DNA from 3 places in the Burkholderia sp. Bp8998 genome. Region 1 is predicted to be linked to each of the others. Evidence: riboswitches for the same ligand, from Rfam matches in the RefSeq annotation. Region 1 holds a riboswitch; each other region holds the start of a gene.
What was found. A riboswitch is a leader RNA that binds a small molecule or an ion and turns the genes downstream of it on or off. The one in region 1 is predicted to bind cobalamin.
Positions count from the first base shown of each region.

Region 1 (3,409 bases):
AGGATTTCGCCGTCGATGCCGAGTTCGCCGAATTCGTTGACGATCACCGCGATGCGGCGGCCTCCGGCGTGCTGCAGGATGTGGCGCATCAGCGTGGTCTTGCCGCTGCCGAGAAAGCCCGTGACGATCGTGACGGGAAGCTTGCGTAGGGTCATGGTGGGTCCTGTGTCGAAAAGGGAGTCAGGCCGAGAGCGTCACGTCGATCTCGTCGTAGCGTTTGATGCGGTAGATCGCGGCCGATACGATCCAGCACGCGAGGAACAGGCCGATCACGACGTAGCCGAGCATCCCGAAATGCGAGGCGACCATCGTCGAGAAATTCCACACCGGGCCCTGCAGCGAGAGTTTATCCGCGAGCAGCGCGAGCACCTCGATGCCGCCGATCAGCGCGGCAACCAGCACCGACACGAACGTGATCGTCATGTTGTAGTAGATCTTGCGGATCGGCCGCACGTATGCCCAGCGGTACGCGCCCATCATCAGGATGCCGTCGGTCGTGTCGACGAGCGTCATGCCGGCGGTGAACAGCACCGGCAACACCATCACCGACCAGAACGACAGGCCGCCCTGCACTTGCGTGGCCGAGATGCCGAACAGCGCGATTTCGGTCGCGGTATCGAAGCCGAAGCCGAACAGGAAGCCGACCGGATACAGGTGCCAGCTGCGCGACACGAGGCGGAACAGAGGCCGGAACAGGCGGGCCAGCACGCCGCGCTGGTTCATCAGCATGTCGAGGTCGGCGTCGACGATCGGCTCGCCGCGGCGGGCCGCGCGAAACGTCCGGTAGACGGAGATCAGGATCAGCAGGTTGGCGGCTGCGAGCACCAGCAGGAAGAATGCCGACACGCTCGTGCTGATCACGCCGCCCCAGGTCTTCATGCTCTCGAAGCGCGCGAGCGATGCCGCGGTCAGCGCGACCGCCACGGACATCACGATCACCACCGTCGAGTGGCCGAGCGAGAAGAACAGGCCCGCGCCGAGCGGGCTACGGCCCTCCTGCATCAGCTTGCGCGTGACATTGTCGATCGCGGCGATATGGTCGGCGTCGACCGCATGGCGCAGCCCGAACACGTAGGCGAGCAGCGCGGTACCCAGCAGCACGGGCTGGTCGCGAAACGCGACGAATGCCCAGATCCACGCGCCGGCGTTGAACGCGACGAGCAAAGAATAGATCGCGATGATTTTGCCGCGCAGCCCGGACGGGCTGTCGTTGAACAGACGGAAGAACGAGTCGAGCATGATGCTCCTTTGCGAACGGTCGACATGATGAATGCCAACACGGCCGTCGTCGGCCCGGCGCGCGGCGCCGGCCGTTCCTCGCCCCGGCCCGCGCGCAGCGGTTGACGGATCGGCGGAGGAAGCGGGCAACGCTCGGGCGTCCGGCGAACGGCGGCCGTGGACGATGCGCCGCCTCCCCGCGGCGCTGAACCCCAACGTTTCGGCCGGTATCCGGGCTGACGAACACGCCGCTTCGCCTTCCCGGATGCGCGGCATCCAGTGGCGGTCGTCCGCATGCGGCAGGCATGCGGCGAAGCGGCGCTGCATCGCGCTGGGCGCGACGCGTTCGCTTACCGTTGCGGGGGCAGCACAGGTTGGCTCGACTGCGGCGCAGGCAGGCTCCCTGTTTCCCGTTTAACTGCGCGCGCCGGAGGAGCGCGCGCGAGCACCGAAACGCGTGCGAGTGTAGGCGGCGGTGCGGGGAGCGTCAAGGCGGAACGGGCCGCCGCGGCGCGTTCGGCGTGGCCGCGCACCGTGCGGGGGCCGCTCGCGGCGCCCGCACGGCGGGTTCGCGCGGGCCGACCGCTGTGCTATCGTATGCGCCGCGTTCGGTGCTCGCATGCGTATTCCGCGCACGCAGTTAAACGGGAAACAGGAGGCGGAGGTCCGCCCGGCCTGTGCTGTCCCCGCAACGGTACGCCGCCCGCGCGCCGCGGTTCCCCCGCACGCGCCCAGGCCGCCCGCGATGCCACTGCCCTTCAGCGGGCGGGAAGGCTGCGGCCTGGCAAGCGGCCAGCCCGGATACCGGCCGACGCAAGGGGCGAGCCCGCTGCTCGCCGAACGCCCGATCCGCGGGGGACGGATGGGGTGCGCTTTCCGCCCGCGCTCGCGCGGGCTTTGCCCGATCCGTCATGCCTTGCCTGTCCGCCGGCCGCCGATGTGCCGCTCGCTGTCCCCTTTCCACCGCTACGACACGGTGTGCGCCGTGCCGCGTCCGATGAGCCGCGCCTGGCTCGTCGGCGCCGGCCCCGGCGACGCCGATCTGCTGACGCTGAAGGCCGTGCGCGCGATCGCCGCGGCCGACGTGCTGCTCGTCGACGATCTCGTGAACCCCGACGTATTGCGCCATGCGCGCGCCGACGCGCGTATCGAGCATGTCGGCAAGCGCGGCGGCCATGCGTCGACGCCGCAGCAAACGATCGTCGCCGCGATGCTCGCGCACCTGCGCGCGGGCCGCAGCGTCGCACGGCTCAAGGGCGGCGATCCGTTCGTGTTCGGCCGCGGCGGCGAGGAGTTGCTCGCGCTCGGTGCGGCGGGTTTCCCGGTCGAGGTCGTGAACGGCATCACGGCCGGGATCGCGGCCCCGGCCGCGCTCGGCATTCCGGTCACGCATCGCGGCGACGCGCAGGGCGTGATCTTCGTCACGGGCCACGGCGCGGGCGCCGACGAACCCGACTGGCGCGCGCTCGCCGCGACGCGGATGACGATCGTGATCTACATGGGCATACGCCGGCTCGACGCGATCGTGGCCGCGCTGCGTGACGGCGGCGTGCCCGGCGACACGCCGTGCGCGGCGATCGAGAACGCGACGCGCGATGCGCAGCGGCACGTGCTCGCGACGCTCGACACGGTCGTCGAACGCGTGGGCGCGACCGGTATCGGTTCGCCCGCGATCGTCGTGATCGGCCGCGTCGCGGCACTCGCCGACGATCCGGCGGTGCGCGCGGCGCTCGGCGGCCGCGCATGATGCGCGTCGCGCTCGGCGTCGGTTTCCGCGCCGGCGTGACGGCCGCGCAACTCGATGCCGCGATCCGCGCGGCGCTGGCGCACTACCCGGGCGCCGAGCCGGCCGTCGTCGCGACGCTCGCCGACAAGGCGCATGCCCGGCCGCTGCGCACGCTGTGCGCGCGCCGCGGCTGGCCGCTGGTTGCGTTCGACGCAGCGCAGCTCGCGCAGTGTCCCGAACCGGCATTGAGCGGCCCGTCGGCTGCCGCCCTCGCGCGTTTCGGCGTCGCGGGCGTGGCCGAGCCGTGCGCGCGGCTCGCGGCGCCCAATGGCCGGCTGCTCGGCCCCAAATCCATCCGGGACGGCGTGACGGTCGCGCTCGCCGGCCCGCTCTGAACCCTTTGTTTCGCTTTCGACAGGACGATTCCCGATGAAGACCGATGCCGAATCCCATCAGCGGATGACC
Region 1 is NZ_QTQF01000007.1:122,751-126,159, forward strand. Features, by position in the region: gene cobW (cobalamin biosynthesis protein CobW) at 1-155, opposite strand, end outside; gene DIE06_RS10480 (HoxN/HupN/NixA family nickel/cobalt transporter) at 181-1,239, opposite strand; cobalamin riboswitch at 1,423-1,686, opposite strand; cobalamin riboswitch at 1,811-2,046, shown strand; gene cobA (uroporphyrinogen-III C-methyltransferase) at 2,156-2,965, shown strand; gene DIE06_RS10490 (cobalamin biosynthesis protein) at 2,962-3,339, shown strand; gene cobO (cob(I)yrinic acid a,c-diamide adenosyltransferase) at 3,374-3,409, shown strand, end outside.

Region 2 (3,409 bases), on a different contig from region 1:
CCGGGCCGCTCACCAACCCCTGTCGCAACGCTCAGATCGGGAAACGTATGAAACAGCGCGTATTGCCGGCACGCGGCCGCGTGCTGCCGGGCCTCGGCGCCCGCCTGCTCGACGAGCTGGCACGCAGCGGCGCGCCGCCGGCGCAACGGCCTGCGACGCCTGCCGTTGCTGCTGCCCCGCCGACGACACCCGGCGGCTTCGTCGCGCTGTACCGCGACGCGATCGAGCGGCTCGAAGCGCAGGTCGCGCGCGGCGACGGCCATCCGCCGATGCGCAAGCAGGAAGTCGACCTGATGTGCCGCTGCCTGCTCAGTTGCGCGACGCTCGCCGACGCGATCCGCTGCGCCGCCGAGTTCTGCGAGATGCTCACGCCGCGCGCCGGCGTGCTGTCGCTCGCGGTGCGCGACGGCCGTGCGACGTTCCGGATGGATTCGCTGCGCCGCACGCGCAGCCCGGCCGCATGCCTTGTCGACCTGACGGGGCTGTTCTGCTATCTGCAGCTGTTCGGCTGGCTGATCGGGCAACCGCTGCGGCCGGACGCAGTCTGGCTCGGCCATCCGCGTCGCGACGACGCGATGCCGCTGCTCGGGCTGTTCAACGCGCCGGTCGACGTCGGCCGCAAGACCTACGGCTTCGCGTTCGACGCGGCGCGGCTCGATGCCCGCGTGATCCGGCAGCCGGGCGAACTCGCCGCGTTCCTCGTGGATTTCCCGTTTCGTCTGATCGATGCCGCGCCGGCCGTCATGTCATGGACGCAGCAGGTGCGCGGCTTTCTCGACGCGGCACTCGCGCGCGAGCAGGCGCTGCCCGCGCTCGCGGAGCTGGCGGCGTGGCTCGGCGTCAGCGAGGCGACGTTGCGGCGGCGGCTGGCCGCCGAAGGCAGCGGCTATCACGCGTTGCGCGAACAGTGCCTGGCCGACGCCGCGCGGCGCTGCCTGCGCGAGTCGGACTGGCCGGTCGCGCGGATCGCCACGCATCTCGGGTTCGGCGGCGAGGAAGCGTTTCGGCGGGCGTTCGTGCGATGGACGGGTATCGCGCCGAGCCGGTTCCGGCGCGAGTGCAGTGCTGCCAATGCCCCGTTTCATCAGACGTAAAGCGGTTCGACTGCCTCGGAAGAAAGGTTTTGGAAAGCATTCGGCGAACACTGACGTTTTTTCGCATCCCTGCACACCTCGATAATTGACGCGCCGGAGCGCTCGCCATTACGCTTGCGCGCTGATGGTTCCCGGAGACGGGATCAAAAGGGAACGCAGGAGAGGCAGTGCCTCGAATCTGCGGCTGCCCCCGCAACTGTGAGCGGCGAATTCGCACCACCCCACGCCACTGGGAAACCGGGAAGGCCGGTGCGAATAGCGACCCGCAAGCCAGGAGACCTGCCATCGACCCGAGGTCCAGGCAGCCGCACCGGGCGGGGTGTCCCGATGCGCCAGCACCGCCTTTGGCGGTCGCCCCGTTGCATGGACGACCCGACCTCAGGACCCTTCAGATGTCCCGTCTTTCCGCCTCCGCTTCCACGCCGGAAGTGTCGCGCCGTTGCGCCGCCCGTCCGCGCGGCGTGTCCGTACACGTGTGCCGCGCCCTGTCGTCTGGCACATGCGATGACGACACGCGCGACCACCGCCCACGCTGTCCGGTCTCGCGATAGACCACCAATAACCCGGCGGTATGCACCGCCACCGGCTTACGCTCGCCGTACCCGCAACACGATCACGCTCGCCGCCTCATGAATCTTCGCCATCTTCTCGCCACGTCCGCCGCCACCGCGCTGCTCTCCCCGATCGCCCACGCCGCCGGCGACACGGCGCTCGCGCAGCCGCCCCAACCCGCCGAAGGCGCCGACCTGCCGACGATCAGCGTGACCGACACGCGGCACCTGCCCGAGTCGTTCGACCAGCGTTATGCGACGACGCAGGTGCTCACGCGCGCCGACCTCGACCGGCTGTCGCCGAGCGACCCGAGCATCACGCAGGCGCTCGCGACGCTGCCGGGCGTGACCGTCTCGCAGAACGGCGGCCCAGGCTCGTCCGCGTCCGTCAGCATCCGCGGCTCGTCGGCCAGCCAGGTCGCGGTGTTCATCGACGGCGTCCGGATCGGCTCGCCGACCACCGGCATCGCGCCGTGGGCCGACCTGCCGACCGAAGCGTTCGAGCGCGTCGAGGTGATCTCGGGGCCGGCCGCCGCGTCGTTCGGCGCGAACGCGATGGGCGGCGTCGTGCAACTGTTCACGCGCCGCGCCGCGGGCCAGCCGAACCAGACCACCGTGTCATTCGGTGGCGGCTCGAACAAGACCTTCGACACGCAGTTGCGCACGTCGGGCACCGTGCCGTCGACGGGGCCGCTGGCCACGCTCGGCGGCCTCACCTACACGCTCGGCCTGCACGACTACAACACGGCCGGCATCGACGCGACGCGGCCCGTGTTGCCGTACCACGAGGACGGCCGCAATCCGTATCACGCGCAGGATCTCGATGCGCGCCTCGGCTATGCGCGCGACAACTGGTCGATCTCGACGTTCGCGCTGTACCACCGCTCCGACCTGTCCTTCGACAACGCCGGCTTTGCGAACCGCGAGCTCGATCATCAGCTGACGACCGGCATCGCGTTCCATCTCGACATCTCGCCCGACACGCAATTCGACCAGTCGTTCGGTTATGCGAACGACCGCCAGTTCCTGTATGCGAGCGACCCGACCCTCCCGACCGACCAGATCAACTCGCAGCGCATCAGTTCGTCGACGTCGCTGACCCATCAGGCGCACGGCTTCCATCTGTTCGGCCTGCCGCTGTCGGGCGAGACGAAGATCGCGTACGACTTCACGCGCGAACAGGCGTTCCTGCCGGTCGACGTGCCGGACGGCGTGCCGACGCGCAACGATTCCGCGTTCTCGCTGCATCAGTCGGCCACGCTCGGAAGCGTGACGATGTTCGTCGCCGGCCGCCACGAGATCATCGCCGGGAAGGCCGTGAACACCGGCAACGCCGCGCTGTCGTGGGCCATTACGCCGGTCTATACGGCGCGCGTGTCGTACGGCAATGCGTTCCGCCTGCCGTCGTTCAACGACCTGTACTACCCCGGTTACGGCAACCCGAATCTGAATCCGGAACGCAGCGATTCGGTCGAGGCCGCGCTCGACGCGAACACCGCGTACGGCACGTTCAGCGCCGCGCTCTACGACACGCGCGTCAACAACCTGATCGCGTACAACCCCGCGACGTTCTCGCCGATGAACATCGGCCGCGCGCATATCCGCGGCATCGACCTGTCGTACAAGGGCACGATCGGCCGCTCGACGCCGGTCAGCGTCGCGATCGGGATCCTGAATCCGCAGGACGAGACCAACGACAGCTGGCTCAACCGCCGGCCGCGCCAGACCGTCAGCGTGAACGTCGACCACACGTGGGACGAGCTG
Region 2 is NZ_QTQF01000002.1:369,436-372,844, forward strand. Features, by position in the region: gene DIE06_RS04495 (AraC family transcriptional regulator) at 48-1,094, shown strand; cobalamin riboswitch at 1,203-1,396, shown strand; gene DIE06_RS04500 (TonB-dependent receptor domain-containing protein) at 1,724-3,409, shown strand, end outside.
Region 2: linked by a shared signal. The riboswitch ahead of DIE06_RS04500 (TonB-dependent receptor domain-containing protein) and the one ahead of DIE06_RS10480 (HoxN/HupN/NixA family nickel/cobalt transporter) in region 1 are both predicted to bind cobalamin.

Region 3 (3,409 bases), on a different contig from region 1:
CGCGAAACGCCGCGCGAGGTTCAGGTCGTGACACGAGAACAGCACCGTGCGCGGGCCCGCGTCGAGCCACGCGCTCAGCGCGGTCAGGCCATCGATCTGGTGGTGCAGGTCGAGATGGGCGAGCGGTTCGTCGAGCAGCATCAGCGGCGCGTCCTGACACAGCGTCGCGGCCAGCGCGACGCGCTGCCGCTCGCCGCCCGACAGCGACAGCACGTCGCGCGACGCGAGCGCGCTCAGCCCGAACGTCGCGAGCGCGTCACGCGCGGCCGCGCGGTCTCCATCGCGCTCCCAGCCCCAGCCGCCGAGATACGGAAAGCGGTTGAGCAGCACCGTGTCGAATACCGTCGCACTGAACGCGTCGTGCAATTGTTGCGGCATCAGTGCGCGGCGCCGTGCGAGCCGTTCGGGCGGCCACGCGGCGAGCGGCCGGCCGTCGATCTCGACCTCGCCGCCGGCCGGCCGCTGCAGGCCCGCGAGCGTCGCGAGCAGCGTCGTCTTGCCTGCGCCGTTCGGTCCCGCGACGCACCAGATCTCGCCGGGCCGGAACACCTGCGTGAAGCGATCGAGCAGCGTCCGTTCGCCAGCCTTCAGCGTAAGGTCGACCACCGCGCAGGTCATGTCGCCGGCGGAGTGCAGAGCGGCATGCGTCATCGCATCGGTCTCCTCAGCAACATCCACAGGAACACCGGCACGCCGATCAACGCGGTCATCACGCCGACCGGCAATTGCGCAGGCGCGATCGCGGTGCGCGCGAGCAGGTCGGCCGCCATCACGCCGCCGCCGCCCGCGAGCATCGCGGCGGGCAGCAGCATGCGCTGGTCGTTGCCGAATGCGAGCCGCAGCGCGTGCGGCACGACGAGGCCGACGAAACCGATCGTGCCGGCCGTCGTCACCGCGGCCGCGGCGGCCAGCGACGCGACGAGATAGATCCGCATGCGCAGCCGCGCGACCGGCACGCCGAGCGCGAGCGCGGTCGCGTCGCCACGCAGCAGCACGTTGAGCTGCGGCGCGGCCGGCAGCGCGACGCATGCGGCCAGCAGCAGCGCGCCCCATGCGAACCACGGCGCCGTCACGCCGTTCAGGTCGCCCGTCAGCCAGAAGATGATGCCGCGCAGCCGTGCATCGGGCGCGAGCGACAGCAGCAGCGTGACGAGCGCGCCCCACCCGGCCGCGATCACGACGCCCGTGAGCAGCAGCCGCGGCGATGCATCGCGTGAGTCGCCGCGCCACAGCTCGCGGCGAGCCAGCCCGAGCACGAGCGCGACCGACACGAGCGCGCCGGCGAACGCGGCCGCATCGACGAGCCACCATGCGGCGCCCGCGATCATCGCGACGAGCGCGATGCCGGCCGCGCCGCCGGACACGCCGAGCACGTACGGCTCCGCGAGCGGATTGCGCAACAGCACCTGCAGCAGCGCACCGGCCAGCGCGAGCAGCGCGCCGCACGCGAAGCCCGCGAGTGCACGCGGCAGCCGCAGCGTGCGCACGATGTCGGCGAACAGCGCGTCGCCGCCGTGCGGCACGAGCGACGCGAGCGCCTGCCACGGCGACATCGGCACGCTGCCGATCGACAGCGACGCGACGAACAGCAACGCGACCACGGCCGCGAGCACGGTCCAGATCGCGATGGCACGCGCGGCGCTCATGCGACGCACGGCATCGCGCATGACGCGCGACGCTTCCGCTGACCGTCGTTGCCGGCCGAGCGCGGCACAGGTGTCGCGCTCCGGCGTGTTATGGGCATATGCAAGCTCGTTATCCTTGTCGAACGTGTCGTTGCGCCGTACGCCGGCCATACCGGCATGTGGCGGCCGCGATCCATCGCGCCACACCCTCCGTGCGGCCGGCGTTCTGCGCAATATAGTGGAAGGCGCCGCATCGGGTCGATCGGCATCGTGACGGCGAGCGTGGGCGCCGATCCGGACGAATCGGCGTCCGCCGCAGTCTGCGCGAGGACGGCAAGCGGTACGCCACGGCGTGTGCCGAACACCGCGCGGACGATTGGGGTCAGCATCGAACAAGTCCCGTGAAGCACTGCGCGCCCCGCTTCCCCGCAGGCCACGCGTCATGAAGCCGTACAGGCTCCTCGCCTCGGCCGGTATCCGGGCTGGCGGCGTACCGGCTCGCCTTCCCGCGCATGTCGTGCGCAGTGGCCCGCGCCCGCGTGCGACCTGTACGCGAAACGCGCCCGAGCCGGCCTGCGTCATGCGACGCGGCCGCTTACCGTTGCGGGGGCAGCGCAGGTTGGCGATCTCCGGGCGGAGCGCGCGCCCTGCTTCCCGTTTAACCGCGCGACACACGCGCGAGCACCGAGGCGGCGCCAGTTTAGGAGCGGGCCACGCGAGCGTCAAGAAAGCGACTGGACCCGCGTATTCACGGCAAGAAGCCGGGGTGTTACGACTGGAAACGTTACAGATGTCGGAATGCGCGTTATTCCGCGCTAAAATGCTGGGTCTTTAGAGGACGCAGCAAATGCTCAACGAACTCGAAACTTTATCTCAAAATATTGGCCGTCTGATCTCGCTGAACAAGCGCTATCACTCGGAACGGCTCGCGCTCGAGGAGCAGGTCGCGCAAATGCGCGCGGAAGCGGACACGGTCCGTGCGGAACTCGCGCAACTGCGCGACGAACGCAATGCGCTCGCGGCCGAGCGCGACACGCTGTCGGCAAAGATCGACGACGCCCAGGTCAAACTGAACGCGATTCTCGAAAAGCTGCCGCGCACGAAGAGTGCGGAGCAAGCCGACAACCAGCTCGACCTGCTGGATGCGCAGGCGCGCACGGATAGCGACGATGCGGCCAGCCACGGAGAACATGCATGAGCACCAAGCAGATCGAAGTCTCGATTCTCGGTCAGCCCTATCGGCTCGCCTGTTCGGCCGAAACCGAAGCGGCGCTGCTCGAGGCCGTCGCGCGCGTCGACGCCGAAATGTCGAAGATCCGCGCGAACAGCTCGGTGCGCGGCACCGATCGCATCGCGGTAATGGCGGCGCTGTCGCTCGCATCCGAATTGCTGCGGCTGCAAACGAGCGTGCGGCACGGTGAAGCATTTCCGGCGGAGGAAATCCGTCGTACAATGCACCAGATGAACGAACAGCTCGGCGCGGTGCTCGCACAGCACGAGACGCAGTAACGTTTGATCGATGCGTCGATTCCCCTTGATCTCGGCGATCAACGGTGGTCAAATTGGCGCAACGAAACACAGTTCAGTCAGCTTCCCTGCCTGGTTCGCCAAGGTCATATATTCCTTGAACCAATGCCATGTGCACGGTTGCGGAAATTTGTAGCACGGGCGCGCGCGTCACTCTGTCTGATGTACCCGAAGTGCTGCTAACTGCGACCAATTCTGAACCCCAGGTTCAGGATGCCGGCCTAGCGGCCAAGGCGGGGGCCTATTCAACGGCATCG
Region 3 is NZ_QTQF01000021.1:61,592-65,000, forward strand. Features, by position in the region: gene DIE06_RS21125 (ABC transporter ATP-binding protein) at 1-651, opposite strand, end outside; gene DIE06_RS21130 (iron ABC transporter permease) at 648-1,646, opposite strand; cobalamin riboswitch at 2,076-2,329, opposite strand; gene DIE06_RS21135 (ATPase) at 2,473-2,823, shown strand; gene DIE06_RS21140 (cell division protein ZapA) at 2,820-3,134, shown strand; RNA gene ssrS (6S RNA) at 3,215-3,396, shown strand.
Region 3: linked by a shared signal. The riboswitch ahead of DIE06_RS21130 (iron ABC transporter permease) and the one ahead of DIE06_RS10480 (HoxN/HupN/NixA family nickel/cobalt transporter) in region 1 are both predicted to bind cobalamin.